DNA from 2 places in the Desulfosediminicola ganghwensis genome. Region 2 is predicted to be linked to the other one. Evidence: riboswitches for the same ligand, from Rfam matches in the RefSeq annotation. Region 2 holds a riboswitch; the other holds the start of a gene.

Region 1 (7,712 bases), 980 kb from region 2:
GCAGTGCACTGGCAGTTGACATGTTCACCTTGATCTCGCCCTGTTCAAGTAAAAGGAGCCGGGAGCAATGCTCTCTTACCAGTTCCATATCGTGCGTGATCATTACAATTGCGGTTCCTCTGTCGTTGAGCTCCCTTAATCTGGATAGTATGATCTCTTTTCCTTTTGTGTCTAAACCTGTGGTCGGTTCATCAACCACCAGAATTTCAGGCGAAAGGGCCACTATTGAGGCCACACTGATAAACTGACGAATCCCCTTTGGCAGGGTGGCGGGATGATGGTCCCGGTAATCCTCCAGAGCCATAAAGCCCAGAACTTCTTCGACCTTCTTCTTAATCTCTTTAGTATTTATGCCCTGCTGAACAAGGCCGAAAGCGATCTCTTTTTCCACGCTTGTTTCAAATATTTGATGATCAGGGTTTTGAAAAACAAAGCCGATCGAACGTGCTATCTCAGCGCGACTAAACTTCTCGAGGGATTTCTTCTGATAGCTGACGGTACCTTTTTGTGGTTTCAGCAACCGGTTGAGATGCATCGCAAGGGTTGTTTTACCGCTGCCGTTGTGTCCGACCAGTGCAAGAAAGTCCTGTTGCCGGATCTCCATGCTGATGTTTTTCAGTACCGGTGTTTCGGGGCGATATGCAAAGGAGAGGTTTTCAACAGTCAGGACGGTCGGAGCTTCGTTGCTCGAAAGAACTGGTGGCAGCGTACAAGGTACGGAACACTCTCCTATGCTATCGGCTTCTTTCAGCTCACCATCCTTTAGGAAGAGCACCTCATCTACCAGGGGATGACTTGTGGGAAGCTGCTGGTCCACAATAACGAGACTAAGACCCTCTTCACGTTTAAGCTTGAGCAGCAAATCATAGAGATTTCTGCGGCCTGCAGGATCTAATTCTGAAGATGGTTCGTCGAGAATCAGCACCTGAGGCTTCATCAGCAGTACACCGGCGATAGCCAAACGCTGCTTTTCTCCTCCTGACAGCTGGTATGTTTCTCTGCCCTCATAACCTTCGAGCCCAACTGCCTGAAGAACAGAGGGGAAATCTGAAACGATTGTCTCTTTGGCGATCAGGAGATTGCGAGGACCAAAGATCAGATCTTCATAAACATTACGGCCAACAATCTGGACCTCCGGATCCTGAAGAACAAAGCCAATGTGCCTGGAGAGAGTTTGGATTCTGTATTTGGTTACATCCATCCCGGCTATTTCAAGCTGACCGCTAAAATCCCCTTCAACAGCCTGCGGAATCAGACCTTTGAGACAATAGCAGAGAGTTGTCTTGCCAGAACCTGATTCACCTCTTACAAGGGTGCATGTGGCGGGTGAAAGCTGAAAGCTTACATCGTTTAAAGCCGGGACGTCCCCTGTCCTGTATTGAAAAGACACCTTGGAAACAGATATAGCCGGGCCAATATCTGTTGTAATTGCGTGTTGTTGTTCAGTCATGGCAAATGTTGGGAATACATCAAATCAGTTTGCCCTTTTTCAAGCTTTTATACGCAATTGCGGCGACTAATATATTGAACAGAGATCCTGCAATGAGAAATGGCATAATTCCAAGAGCAGCACCCACACCACCTATAAAGACCATGGTGAAAGCGGAAACCACCCCGTTGAAGACCACACCGGTTAAAACTGCTGGCCAAAGCCCAAGTTTTTGTTTGATAAAGCGAACCAGTATCGCCCAAAGTGCCATCTGTAATCCGATGAAAAGGTGGAGAGGTAACCCTAAGGGAAACCCGACAACTCCAGCTGTGAGCAGATGTCCGATAAAAATGACAGCAGCACCTTCAACATACCCGAAAGCCAATGCACAGAAATAGCCGGGGGCTGAATCAAGGCCGATCGTGCCCACCGGGCTGGGAATTTTAATCATCGCTCCAACTGCACTGAGAGCAACAAATATCGCAATGTATGCAGCACGTTTTACCAGGCGCACATCATTCTTAAGGTCTGGGGCGGTAATATCTTGCATAGCAAACTCCTTAATCAGATTTCATGATGAGTTGACCAACGGGATAAATTTCGAAATGATTCAAATCTTCTATAGATTCAGGGCTAGAAAAAAGAACGCAGGTTGAAGGACCTGCTGATTTTGCAAGGTCCAGTTTGCAACCTTGGGCGGCATCGAAAATGGTTCCAGACTGTCTTGCCAGTAATTCAGCTTCTGCCCTGATGCCCCTTGAGCCAACGGGAAGGATATCATGAATCAGTGGATGTGGTCTCAATTGTGTCACGGTGCCGCTGTGTATGATATCCATGCAGCCTGAATCAATGACTTCTCCTCCTAGTCTGGGTACTCCCAGGCAGAAAATTTTGTCTGCCGCTTCTGATTGGGCAATCTTGAGGTCACGTGTCCTGCAGGTCCCTGTGGCACCAATTCCAAGACCCGTCTGCCGCGTCTCAAAGTTTTTCTCGGTGCTCACGGCAAGCTTTACATCAGGATGACCACTCAATTGCAGTTCCTTTTTGATACCCCGCAATATTTCGTCTCCAGTTGGGCTGGGTTCCGCACAGATAGAGACTGTCATAGCAACAGGTGAGGCCCCCACGGCTACAAGCTCCATGAGGACTGTTCGAGCGGTCAGGCGGCCAACAATTTCCGGCGGAGCGTTAACGAGATCCAGCTCCTTGCTGCCAACCGATCCACAGGAGTCGCAGGCAATGACCAGGGAAATACCCGATCCTATATCGATAACTTCTACATCTCGTCCTCTGTATCCCATTAACAACCACCATATTGTAAAAACAAAAAAAGCTCATAGCTGTTACCCCATGAAGGGTATAACAACCATGAGCTTTACCATTGATCATGATGCATGCGTGAATCTGACAGGCAGGCTTCCTGACTCGGTTTCATCGAACAATTGCGCCTTCCCGTAAAATACAGTGGCTTAATGCAGTGTTCTCAACCTTACAGTGGCGGGACCGTTCAGGTTTTTCACCTGATTTCCTTTTATCCGTCTTCGTTTGTCATTGCAAAGACAGCACCTGTAGCATGTATATTAAAGAAATATCAAATATTTTTGTGATGAAAAGTCAACCGTTTTTCCGGTTTCCCTTGCCCACCAAGTCGATTCTGCAGGTCAGTGAAAAGCCCGAACAGTGGAGTTGATATCATAGAAAAGCCAAAACCTATACTGCCGTGAACTGATGCTGCAAAGAAGAATATCGCTGCTGCCGGCAGCAACAACTCCCAATTTACCTTCCATTGGCTATCGCCTCGCGTACACAATCTTTTCACAATTGGTTACAGCCACCTGAATGCCCAGGCAGCGTTGACCTGGAAATGATGATGTAACTATTCGATTTTATAAAGGTTGATGTAGGGTTTTGTTATTGCTGGCAGGTGTCTGGGAAAAGATGTCCGGGGGAGCGAAAGCGGCGCTATTGCAGATGGTCCTCCCGATTGCGGTGGATAAAAAATGCTCTATCTTTTGGATTGGTTTGACCTCAGGTAACATTTGATTTTGGAGTTTGCATTATGAAAAAGATAGCGAGCAGTATTGTGATTATTCTAACGATGGTTGTTTTTATATGGCCATCATCAGTTTTCGCAAATGGGAGAGGTCCTCACCATAAACCGCAGAAGGTATACAAAAAGCATAAGCCGGTTCAGTTGCTCAACTATAACGAGAAAAGGCATTACAAACATAATCCCGCTCACCTGCCCAGCTATCAGGCGAGAAACTACCCCAAGGCACCGTTTCGGTACTATCATCATCCTCGATCCTACCAAAGGAATCATCTACCTTCGGTAGCAGCATTTGCAATGACTGCAGCTGTATCCTATGCGATCATCGACAATAGGTATTATCGCCAGCAGGGAGATACGTATATCTACTTGGAACAGCCGCCGGCCTATCGCTAGCGGTTAGGGATGTGTAGCTTGTGTAGAGAGCCGCAAAGTGAAGAATTCATCCACTTTGCGGCTTTTTTATGCGTTTTCCTTTTTCTTTAGCAGCAGATTGATGACTGCAAAGGTCGAGGTGGTGATAATCAGCAGAAAGGACACTGCATTGATGATTGGGGTGGAGCCGTCCCGTACCTGCAGGTAGAGATTGATCGGCAAAGTTGTCTCTGAACCGACCAGAAACAGGGTAGTATTAAAATTCTCAAAGCTCATCAGAAAGGCCACCGCGCCGCTGCCGATGAGGGCCGGGCGAAGATAGGGCAGGGTGATATAGCGGATCACCTCCAGCCGGGTTGCTCCCAGGTTGAGGGCCGCTTCTTCCAGGCTTCTATCAAACTTTCTCAGTCGGGCAGAAACAACTAGCAGCACAAAGGTGGTAATGAAGGAAAATTGCCCAAGCACCACCAACCAGAAGCCGGGACGAAAGAGGGGGATATCTATGCCAAAGGTGTCTTCGAAATAGATGCCAAGGCTGTTGGCGGTCAGCAGTATTGAGATACCCAGAATAACCCCGGGAATGACCAGCGGGGTTAATGCCAGAAACCATAGTCCACGTTTCCCAGGGAATTCTTCATGTTCAAAGAGAAATGAACCTGCCGTTCCTACGATAACTGAGAAAAGAGATACCCAGAAAGCGGTTTGGCTGGAGACCCAGAGCGACTGCATATTTGAGCGGTCATGGAACAGGCCTATTCGTTCCGGACCATCGCTAAAAAACCAGTCGAGAGAGAACCCATGCCAGGGCAGTGCCGGAAAGTTCGAGTCATTGAATGCCAGAACGCAGGTGACCACCAGCGGGGCGAAGAGAAAAACATAAAAGAGTGCTATGTACAGCTTGAAAAGGGTCGCGTAGCCACGCTGCTGTGGCAGAGTACGAATCATGATAAGGCCCTCCCCAATTCCTGCCTGCTGATTTTAAGGCCGGTCCAGATGATTATTGAGCTGAGCAGCAAGAGCAGGAAGCCGAAGGCGGCGCCCTGGTTCCAGTTGAAGCTGGCAATGAACTGATTGTAGATCTGCTCGGTGAACCAGAGTGAGTTTTTGCCTCCCATCAGGTTCGGAGTGAGATAGTTGCCGAGAGTCAGCATAAACACCACAATGGAGCCGGAAGTGATACCTGGTGCAGCATAGGGGATTATGATCTTGAAAAAGATGGTCAGAGGCGAAGCACCGAGATCGTGAGCGGCCTCGATCATTGAATCGTCCATACCTTCCAGGGAAGAGATGAGTGGAACCACCATAAAGAGCATCGAGGTGTATACCAGGCCCATCACCATGGTTATGTCGTTGTAGAGCATTTCTATGGGGGTATTGATAATACCGATGGAGAGCAGCAGGTGGTTGAGCACTCCACTCTCGCGCAGCAGGATCATCCAGCCATACACCCGGACCAGTTCACTGACCCAGAAGGGCATCAGCAACAGGATAGTGAGAAAGCCGGTAAATCTGGGGGAGACAATCTTGGTGATGTAAAAGGCTACCGGAAAAGTCACCAGAAAGGTGAGGATGGTGACAGTGATCGCGTATGTTGCGGTGCGGGCAAAGGTGTACCAGTAGATCTCTTCGCTGAAGAAGGAACGGTAGTTATACAAGGTCCAGCTTGGTTCCCCATAATCATTGGTGCCGCGTAGCGACATAAGCAGCAGCTCGATATGGGGGATGAGAATCAGCAATACCAGCCAGAGCAGTACCGGGGTCAGAAAAATCAATAATCCGAGGCGAAGATGTTGCTTCATGCCTGTTCCCTCCGCCTGTAGCATCGACAACTGTCACGATGTACACCGGCACTGAGAATATCGCCTCGTTTTATGTGGGCGAACTGTTCATTCTGGGGCAGTGCCACGGTGAGTTCAACCTCTGTATCGGCATTTTCGACAGTGGCGAGAAATTTGGTGTTGGAGCCATCGAAGAGGATGTTTCTTACTTTGAGCAGGAACCTGTGGATGCCTTCCAGCTCTTCGGCCGGGTTCAAGATGATAGCTTCGGGGCGGATGAAGAGGTCCAGTTCGTCTGTGAGTTGGCCATCTGCCACGGCCTGCATTTCAAGGCCGAAGGCGGTACGTACCGTAAGAGGATTATTCTGCAGCTTTTGAACCGGGAGCGTATTGGTCTCACCGACAAAGCTCGCGACAAAACGGCTCTCCGGGTGGCGATAGAGGTTGGTCGGGCTGTCGATCTGTTCGAAGCGACCGTTATTCATAACAGCTACCTTATCCGACATCACCAGGGCTTCAGACTGGTCGTGGGTAATGTACATGAAGGTGGTGCCGAAATCATCCTGCAGTTTTTTCAGCTCAATCTTCATTTGTTCACGAAGTTTGAGATCAAGCGCTCCCAGGGGTTCATCCAGAAGCAGCAGCGAGGGTTCTAAAACCAGGGAACGGGCGATGGCAACCCTCTGCTTCTGACCACCGGAGAGCTGCGTAATATCCTTGTCTCCATAGCCTGTAAGGTGAACGCGTTCCAACATCGTCTCCACCTTTTTAACAATCTCCGATGAAGGAAGTCCCTGCCGTTTAAGGCCGAAGGCGATATTGTCGCGAACATTCATCATCGGGAAAAGCGCCAGATTCTGAAAGACCAGATTGACCGGTCGCTTGTTGGGCGGCACCCCGACCATATTACGGCCACGAATGGCAATTTTTCCGGAAGAAGGTGAGAGAAAACCCGCAATCATTCGAAGCAGGGTGGTTTTTCCGCAGCCGGAGGGACCGAGAATTGAGAAAAAACTGCCTTCTTCAACCTGAAAGTTGATGTTATCTACGGCTGTGAAGGTGTCGAATTGTTTAATAAGATTCTGGATATCGAGAACTGGAGGCATAATCTGGTATTGAATGAATAACGAAAAAAACGATGCCGCCTCCAGCTTGGAAGCGGCATCGTTAGTGGAGGTTAACGAACTCTTTTTCGAGATGGGGCTATTTTGCAGCTTTCACCTTGTCAAGAATCTTACCTTCAATCTGCTCGATGTTTGCACTGACCGGCGGATACCAATTGATGTTGTCAATATCCGCAGGGCTAAATGAACGTTCGAGGTTCTCACGTACTTCGGCTATGAGGTACTGGCCTGCATCCTTAGAGGCGGTCGGGTATCTCTCAGCATTGGTGAAAATAGCAGCATTTTCAGGGCGCAGCATAAAGTTGATCCACTTGTAGGCGCCTTCTACGTTATCGGCCTTGGCCGGAATGGTGAAGGTATCGATCCAACCCAGGGCACCGCTTTTCGGGGCGATGAAATCGATATCAGGGTTCTCGGCGTGCAGCTTCCAGCCACCATTCTCCCAACCCATGGCCACGGTTACCTCACCGCTACGTACCATCTCCAGCAGGGCGTCACCGTTTGACCAGTAGTTCTTTACGTATGGCTTGGACTGGATCATTTTTTGCGAAACTTCATCCATCAATGCCTTGTATGCTTTAGGATCATCATACTTGGCAAACGGATCTGCACCCCCGGCGAAAGCGAGTCCGATCAGGGTCGGGCGCTTGAGACGGTAACTGATGCGACCATCATATGCCTGGTCAAGCAGCGCATCGTAATCTTTGGCTTCAGGAGCAAGCTTGGTATTGACGATAAGGCCGGAGGTTCCGTAGCAAAATGGTACACCGAAAGAGTCATCACCGACCTTGGTGTTTTTCTTAACCGCGTCGAGCATTGAGGGGATGAACTGAGCGCTTTCCACCTTGCTGTAATCAAGTGGCTGATAGAGCTTGAACTCTGCCTGTACGGAAGAAATACGATCCTGGCTTGGCTGGGCAAGGTCAAAGCCTGCACCGCGGGTGGCGCGGAGTTTG
Region 2 (7,712 bases):
TTGACCACAATTGATCCCCTGCACGTTTATTAAATATTTCATCAAGACAGCCAGCTTTATAGATGAACAGTAACAGAAAAATAGTTCATATAGACATGGACGCTTTTTTCGCCTCCGTTGAACAGCTTGACAACCCTGAACTCATGGGAAAAGCAGTCATAGTGGGTGGCAATCCCCATAGTCGTGGCGTAGTTGCCGCCTGCTCCTATGAAGCCCGCAAATTTGGTGTTCGCTCCGCAATGTCCTGTGCGAAAGCTGTCCGCCTCTGCCCCCAGGCAATCTTTACCAGACCACGTATGGATCGCTACCGGGAGATTTCTGCCTGGATAATGGAGATTTTTTTCAAGTACACCGACTTAGTAGAACAGCTTTCGGTGGATGAAGCATTTCTTGATCTTACCGAGAATCACCTCGATGAACCTTCAGCCTCTCTTTTGGCTGAATTGATACGGAAAGATATATTTGAAAAGACAGGTTTAACCGCTTCCGCAGGAGTCAGCTGTAACAAGTTTATCGCCAAAGTCGCCTCCGACATAAATAAACCAAACGGTATCAAAGTGATACCACCGGCAGAAGTTCTCGATTTTCTTGCCACGCTTCCTATCGGCAAATTTTATGGAGTCGGGGCAGCGACAGAAAAGAAAATGGAACGAATCGGCGTCAAAACAGGAGGCGACCTGCGAAGATTTACCCTCGAAGAACTTACTTTTCATTTCGGTAAGCAGGGTGGATATTTCCACAGTATTTGTCGCGGACTCGATCCCCGCCCTGTTAAAAGCTCCAGGGAACGCAAGTCAATAGGTAGCGAAACAACCCTGTCGGAAGACATTCTTGACATGGAGCTGATTCAGCATATCCTGAAAGAGCAGGCTCATTCTGTGATCGACACCATGCAGAAAAAATGCATGGGTGCCCATACGATTTCCATCAAAATCCGCTACCATGATTTTACTACGATCACCCGTTCCATCACTTCCAGAACACCACTGATCAACACCAGGGATATAGGTTTTTACATACCAAAATTACTTGAAAACACTGAAGCCGGCAGACAAAAGATACGACTTCTCGGTGTGACTGTGTCAGGGCTGTTTCAACTCAACTCCAGCCCGATCCAATTACGTCTGCCTTTTCCGGACAAGGTAGATCGGCAGACATTACCTTAGTTCTAACGATGCACTGCTTGTATAGTCTGACAAAAATGATTAATCTCTATCAAATTATATATTTAAAATCTTAAAATTATTCCCCATATACAGTGACTGAATGAAAGACCTCATCAAAGCTATTGCCAATATTTTCAAATATACCGGCCGGACCATAAGCGTTATACGTAATACCCTGATCAACCTGGTGTTTCTCTTTATCCTTTTTGTTCTCGTTGTCGGGATCTTCAGTTCTGATGCACCACAACTCAATGACAACTCACTCCTTCACCTCAACCTGAGCGGTGACATAGTCGAAGAGCCTCCCACAACAGATGCTTTAACCAGCGCCGTGGACTCCCTGGCAGGCTCTGAGCAGAAACAACGCTATGTGCTTCTCCAGGACGTAATTGATGCAATCGAGACCGCTGCAGACGATAACGCTATCACAGCTATTCTTCTCGATTTGAAAAATCTGGGTGCTGCAGGCCTCAACCAGATGAACACCATAGGTGAAGCGCTGAACGCTTTTCGCCAAAAAGGGAAAAAGGTCTATGCTTCAGAAGACTTTTATACCCAGAAACAGTACTACCTCGCCTCCTATGCAGATACCATTATAGTCAACCCCATGGGCGGTGTTGATCTGCACGGTTTCGGCACCTACCCACTCTATTTCAAAGAGGCCATCGACAAACTTAAAGTAAATTATCATGTATTCAAGGTTGGCGACTATAAATCAGCTCTTGAACCCTTCACCCGAAACTCGATGTCCGAGTACGCCAGAAGTCAGAATAGCCAATGGCTCAATGATCTTTGGGAGAGCTTTTCAGGCAGCATAGCCCTCCAGCGTGGTTTTTCGCCTGAAGTTATACCCAATTATATTGAAAATATTGCCACCAACCTTGCTGCCGCAGGTGGAGACACTGCGCAACTGGCCCTCGATAATGGTCTGGTGGACAAAGTTCTGACTCACAACGATTTCAAGCGATTCCTCAAAAAAGCCACAGATAACGCCAGTGAAAATCTGATTACGCTCAATAACTATCTCAGTTTTGTTGATCAGTCTTACAATTCCTACAATAATAACGGAGATGTAATCGGCATCGTTGTTGCTGAGGGAAAAATCGTCGGAGGTAACCAGCCTGCAGGGGTGATCGGCAGTGAATCACTTGGCAAACTCCTGCGGGATGCCCGGGAAAATCAATCTGTAAAAGCGGTGGTATTGAGAATAAATTCCGGTGGTGGTTCAGCCTTCGCCTCCGAGATCATCCGACAGGAGGTTCTTGAACTAAAAGAGGCAGGTAAACCGATTGTGGTCTCTATGGGTGCACTCGCCGCTTCCGGCGCATACTGGATTTCGGCTGATGCTGATCAGATCTGGGCTTCTCCCACAACTCTCACCGGCTCAATCGGTATTTTCGGCGCCATACCGACCTTCGAAGATACTCTTGCCGAAATTGGCGTATACAGTGACGGCGTCGGCACCACCAGCCTCTCAGCTGGTCTGAACGTAACCCAGCCGCTGCCGGAGAGCCTCAGGCGATCAATCCAGCTTACTGTTGAAAACGGCTATGAAAGGTTTCTCTCTATTGTGGAGAATGGCCGTGGAATTGAGCAGGATCGAATGGAACTCATTGCCGAAGGGCGTGTTTTTTCAGGCATGAAGGCAAAGGAAATCGATCTGGTCGACGAGCTTGGCGGCCTCTCAGACGCTGTCGTCGCTGCGGCAGAGCTTGCCGGTTTGGACGATTATTCGACAGTTTACATTAAAAGAGAGATATCTGTTCGTGACAAACTCATCAAACAGCTGACCAATGCGACTATTTCTGTTTTTCCTGACTTTTTTGCGTCGTCTTTTCTGGTAAACATCTATCGAAAGATGCAGCATCAGGTCAGAGATCTCCTGATCATGAATGATCCCAATGGCATTTATGCCGACTCAATGTTACAACTACCCGAATAGAACACACTGTGTTGTCAAGGTACTGAATAACCAGACTGTTCTTCGGTAACTCGGCTATTTATTTTTTTTTTAGTTACGGATCATCCATATGGAGATAACACCGGAATTCTTTGTCATGCTGTGGGGTCAGCTCTGCTGGCCCCTGATTCGACTTCTTATTTTCATTTCCATCGGTCTCATTGTCGCCAATTTGATCGAAGCCCTTAATTGGACCCGATGGATAGCCTCACTCGCCAGACCTCTTGTCCAGCTTGGCAACATGTCGAATACTGCCGGAGCTTCATTTTCAATGGCAATATTTTCAGGTGTTGCAGCAAACACCCTGCTTGCCGAAGCATATGACAAAAAACAGCTTTCCAGAAAAGAACTGATTCTCGCCAACCTGTTCAACAGTCTGCCGACCTACTTTGTTCATTTGCCGACCATATTTTTCATCACCGTTCCACTTATCCACGGTGCCGCTTTCATTTATATAAGCATCACATTAGGCGCAGCGGTACTTCGCACAGGTTTAATTGTGGTCATCAGCCGGTTCATTCTGCCGAAGCCTGACATATCGGCCTCTCCACACGAAACAACTGAGAATAAGGGAATTGACTGGCAGGGGGCGTGGGAAAAAAGCTGGAAACGCTTTAAGCGACGTATCCGCAAAATCATCAAGTTCACGGTACCGATCTATATCATTATATTTATAGTACATCGCATCGGATATTTTCGTGAACTCGAAGAGCTTGCAGCCGGGTACCTTGCTTGGATTCCGTGGCTTTCCCCGCAGGCTATGGGGATCATCACCCTGCACCTTGCAGCTGAACTGACCGCCGGTCTGGCCGCTGCCGGAGCGTTGCTGCAGCAAGGAGCATTATCTCAAAGAGAAATCATACTCGCCTTACTGGTAGGCAATATCCTGTCGTCACCCCTGAGGGCATTTCGCCATCAATTCCCGTATTATGCCGGTATCTTTAAACCCAGGGTAGCCGCACAACTTATCGTATGCAGCCAGTCTTTTCGGGTGATCAGTCTTATCATGGTAGGCCTCATCTACTACTACCTGACCTTATAAAAAGAAAAAGCCAGGGCAGCTCAACACGCTGCCCCGGCTTTTTCAATTCTTCCGACCAGGTTGAATTGACGTTAGGCGTACTACTGGGCCTGACCTTACTCTGCAAGAAGTATCATCTCGTGCCACTCCCAGCTGAAGTTCGACACTGACTATCTCTCATAGTGTCTTCCAAGCCTGCAAATTTTGACGTTACTTCCACCAACCCCAGCTTTGCCGTCTACGTCGTGTGACAGATCGGTCTTATCCATGATATACCTCCCTGGCACTATACAATTGCGAATTATCCCCACCACTGATGGTGTTCAATCATCGGACAAAACGTCAAACAAAAAATCATGTATAGCCGAAAAACTTCAATATACTCAGAATTTATAATCAATCCTCCCTTTTTGACACTTGACATCCCCTTTCTATCTGGGTAACGAATAACTATACATTCAGGTGCTCATAATAAGGAAATGCATACGCCTTTGAGCTGAAAAGGGAACTTCGTGAAAATCGAAGACGGGCCCGCCGCTGTAACCGGTGACAACCCCCGGAACTATGCCACTGTCCATTACAGGATGGGAAGGCCTGGGGAGAGGATGATCCGGGAGTCAGAAGACCTGCCTGAAAATATGCTGGAGTAAATCGCGGACAGATTTTTCCAGCACATCGATTTCGGATAACCAGGGCTATCCCGGATCACTGTTAGAGTGATTCGGGATTTTTTTTTGTTTTTTCGCACTTGCTGAATACTACTGCCTGCACTTTCTTCAGTATATGCTGGTGTGTTAATTGCTTAAATGAACATTGCCCCGGTTCCCTGGTATTTTGTTTGCTGTCCGGATTTTGCTTTTTATTTTAAGGAGAGTAATGCGCGGCAAGGCAAAACTACTTTTTGGCTCACTGATAACTGTACTCGTTGCTGTAATTATCACTGCAACCGGTATGGGCTATATCAGCATATCTGCAGCCGATGTTATCGCAACACTCTGGCAGACGCTTTTCGATCAACCAGGGCTCAGTGCAGCTGTAAATACCACCAACTCTGTCATCATCATGGATGTACGGTTGCCGCGCATACTCGTTGCGGCCCTTGTCGGAGGAGGCCTCGCCCTTGCCGGAGGTATATTTCAGGCAATACTGCTTAACCCTCTGGCCGACCCGTATACTCTCGGCATTTCATCCGGTGCGGCATTTGGTGCTTCTACAGCCTTTATACTATCGATTATCGGCATATCCCTGCCTGTCTCATATTTAGTTCCCTTTTTTGCATTTATTGGAGCTGTTACAACACTTGGAGCGGTGTTTTATCTTTCTTCGGACGATCCGCAACTTTCCTCAAATACCCTTATCCTTTCGGGCGTTATTGTAGCAGCAATACTCTCAGCGGGAATCGGCTTTATAAAATACATGGCTGACGAAGAGGTGGGTGTTATCATTTTCTGGTTGATGGGCTCATTTATCGGTAAATCGTGGCACGATGCAGGGCTTCTTTTACTGATTCTAGCTCCATGTCTGCTCTTTTGTTGCTACTATGCCAGGGATCTCAATATTATGGCGCTAGGCACCACCACCGCTGACACTCTCGGAGTGGATAGTGCCAAAATCCGCAGGCAACTCCTGATAAGTGCTTCTCTTATTACAGCGATCTGTGTCGCTGTATCTGGTGTCATCGGCTTTGTCGGCCTCATTGTTCCCCATATGCTTCGAATGATAACAGGGCCTGATAACAGGATTCTTTTACCTGCGTCATTTCTTGCCGGTTCTATCCTGCTGCTGGTCGCGGACACCGTTACCCGCGCAATTCTTCCCCACGAAATACCAATCGGAGTATTGACTGCGCTTATCGGTGGCCCCTTCTTCTGTTACATCTTCAGAAAACGCCAGCTTGGGAGGGGATATGCCTGAAAACAGTTCCATCGTCTACCAGGTATCCGATTGCTATTACCAATACCGCAATCACCCCTGCCTTTCAGGGCTTAATTTTCAGTTAAAAAAGGGGAAAATGTATGGGCTTATCGGCCCCAACGGCAGCGGAAAAACTACACTCATCAACCTGTTAAACGGCAGCCGACAGCCAACCCGAGGCAAGGTGCAGCTGCGTGGAACTGTAGTCCACCGCCTGCCAAAACTTGATCTTGCTAAAGTGCTTTCATTTGTACCCCAGAACGTGGCACTTCATTTCGAATACTCCGTCTTTGAAGTGGTAATGATGGGCCGACACCCGTTTATTGACAGGTTCGGCACACCTTCGCAAAAAGATATCGACCTGGTTATGGAAGCCATTAAGACACTTGACATTTACCAACTCCGTAACCGAATGGTAACCAGGCTTTCAGGTGGCGAAAGGCAAAGAGTACTGGTGGCACGGGCGCTTGCCCAGAACACCGAAGTCCTTGTACTTGATGAACCCACAGCAAGCCTCGATGTCCGGCATTCCATAGATATTATGCAGGCACTTCGGGAAAGAGTAGACCATGACTCGATAACTGTAGTTGGAGCTATCCATGACCTCGATCTCGCTGCTGCCTACTGTGATGAGCTTATTGTTATGGAAAATGGGCAAATAGCAGCATCCGGCTCTGTTGAAGACATTCTCACTTCTGAATTACTGCAAACTGTTTTCAGGGTTCATGCCGATATCGTACATCAGGCCCTGGGAAATCCGCATATACAGTACAGGTACAACAATGAACATTAAGAGGATGAGTAAACTCGGGGTGTTGATTTGTCTATTGAGCTTCGCTCTATATGGCCAGTCAGCCTTCGCCCAGATGACCGAAATTACGGACGATGAGGGAAGCACCATCCGATTTGACAAGCCATTCAGCAGGATCATTTCCCTTTATCCCGCTCACACTGAAAACCTCGCTTTTTTAGGTTGTGACGAGGAGTTTATCGGTATTGGCCGTTCAGATAACTACCCAGCCTCAATTTCTGATAAGAATCGTTTCAGTTATCGTGACAATACGGAAAAATTTCTTGCCGCCAGGCCGGACCTGATTCTTATCCGCCCCATGATATCACGCTCAGTGCCAGAGCTTATCTCCAAGCTCCGCTCGGCCGGAATTACTGTTGTATCCCTGCAGCCTACTAATATCGATCAGATGTTTGACTACTGGCGACTGCTTGGACTTCTGACTGGCAAAACCACCGAAGCGGACAAAATGGTACAGCAGTTTACCCTCGCCCTTGATCAGCTGGAAGATAGTATCCCGGTTCCAAGGGAAGAGCGACCACGCGTTTATTTCGAGGCTATTCACTCCAAAATGAAAACCTTCGCCCCGGACGCTATATCGATGTTCGCTCTTGAGACTGGGGGAGGCCTGAATATTGCCAATGACGCTGTTGCCAGAAACAACAGCAATATAGCCCCTTACGGAAAGGAGCGTATTCTCGCCAAGGCCAATGAAATAGATATTTACCTCAGTCAGACAGGCAGGATGAACAGGGTAAGTCTTACAGATATATACAACGAACCCGGCTTTCAGCTCATAAAAGCATTACAGACGAATTCTGTCTTTTTAGTTGATGAAGAACTTGTTTCACGTCCCACCAT

Evidence for each region. Region 2 has a riboswitch for cobalamin ahead of FCL45_RS13965 (FecCD family ABC transporter permease). Riboswitches for the same ligand answer to the same signal wherever they lie in the genome.
Region 1: it holds a riboswitch for cobalamin, as region 2 does, so the genes downstream of both, FCL45_RS09760 (AIR synthase related protein) here and FCL45_RS13965 (FecCD family ABC transporter permease) in region 2, are expected to answer to the same signal.

Annotation. Positions count from the first base shown of each region.
Region 1 is NZ_CP050699.1:2,309,921-2,317,632, forward strand. It holds gene FCL45_RS09750 (ABC transporter ATP-binding protein) at 1-1,450, opposite strand, end outside; gene FCL45_RS09755 (ECF transporter S component) at 1,470-1,979, opposite strand; gene FCL45_RS09760 (AIR synthase related protein) at 1,990-2,730, opposite strand; cobalamin riboswitch at 2,823-3,014, opposite strand; gene FCL45_RS09765 (hypothetical protein) at 3,489-3,875, shown strand; gene FCL45_RS09770 (ABC transporter permease) at 3,942-4,799, opposite strand; gene FCL45_RS09775 (ABC transporter permease) at 4,796-5,653, opposite strand; gene FCL45_RS09780 (ABC transporter ATP-binding protein) at 5,650-6,738, opposite strand; gene FCL45_RS09785 (extracellular solute-binding protein) at 6,836-7,712, opposite strand, start outside.
Region 2 is NZ_CP050699.1:3,289,123-3,296,834, reverse strand. It holds gene dinB (DNA polymerase IV) at 63-1,166, shown strand; gene sppA (signal peptide peptidase SppA) at 1,267-3,108, shown strand; gene FCL45_RS13970 (hypothetical protein) at 3,197-4,168, shown strand; cobalamin riboswitch at 4,591-4,795, shown strand; gene FCL45_RS13965 (FecCD family ABC transporter permease) at 5,024-6,061, shown strand; gene FCL45_RS13960 (ABC transporter ATP-binding protein) at 6,054-6,854, shown strand; gene FCL45_RS13955 (ABC transporter substrate-binding protein) at 6,844-7,712, shown strand, end outside.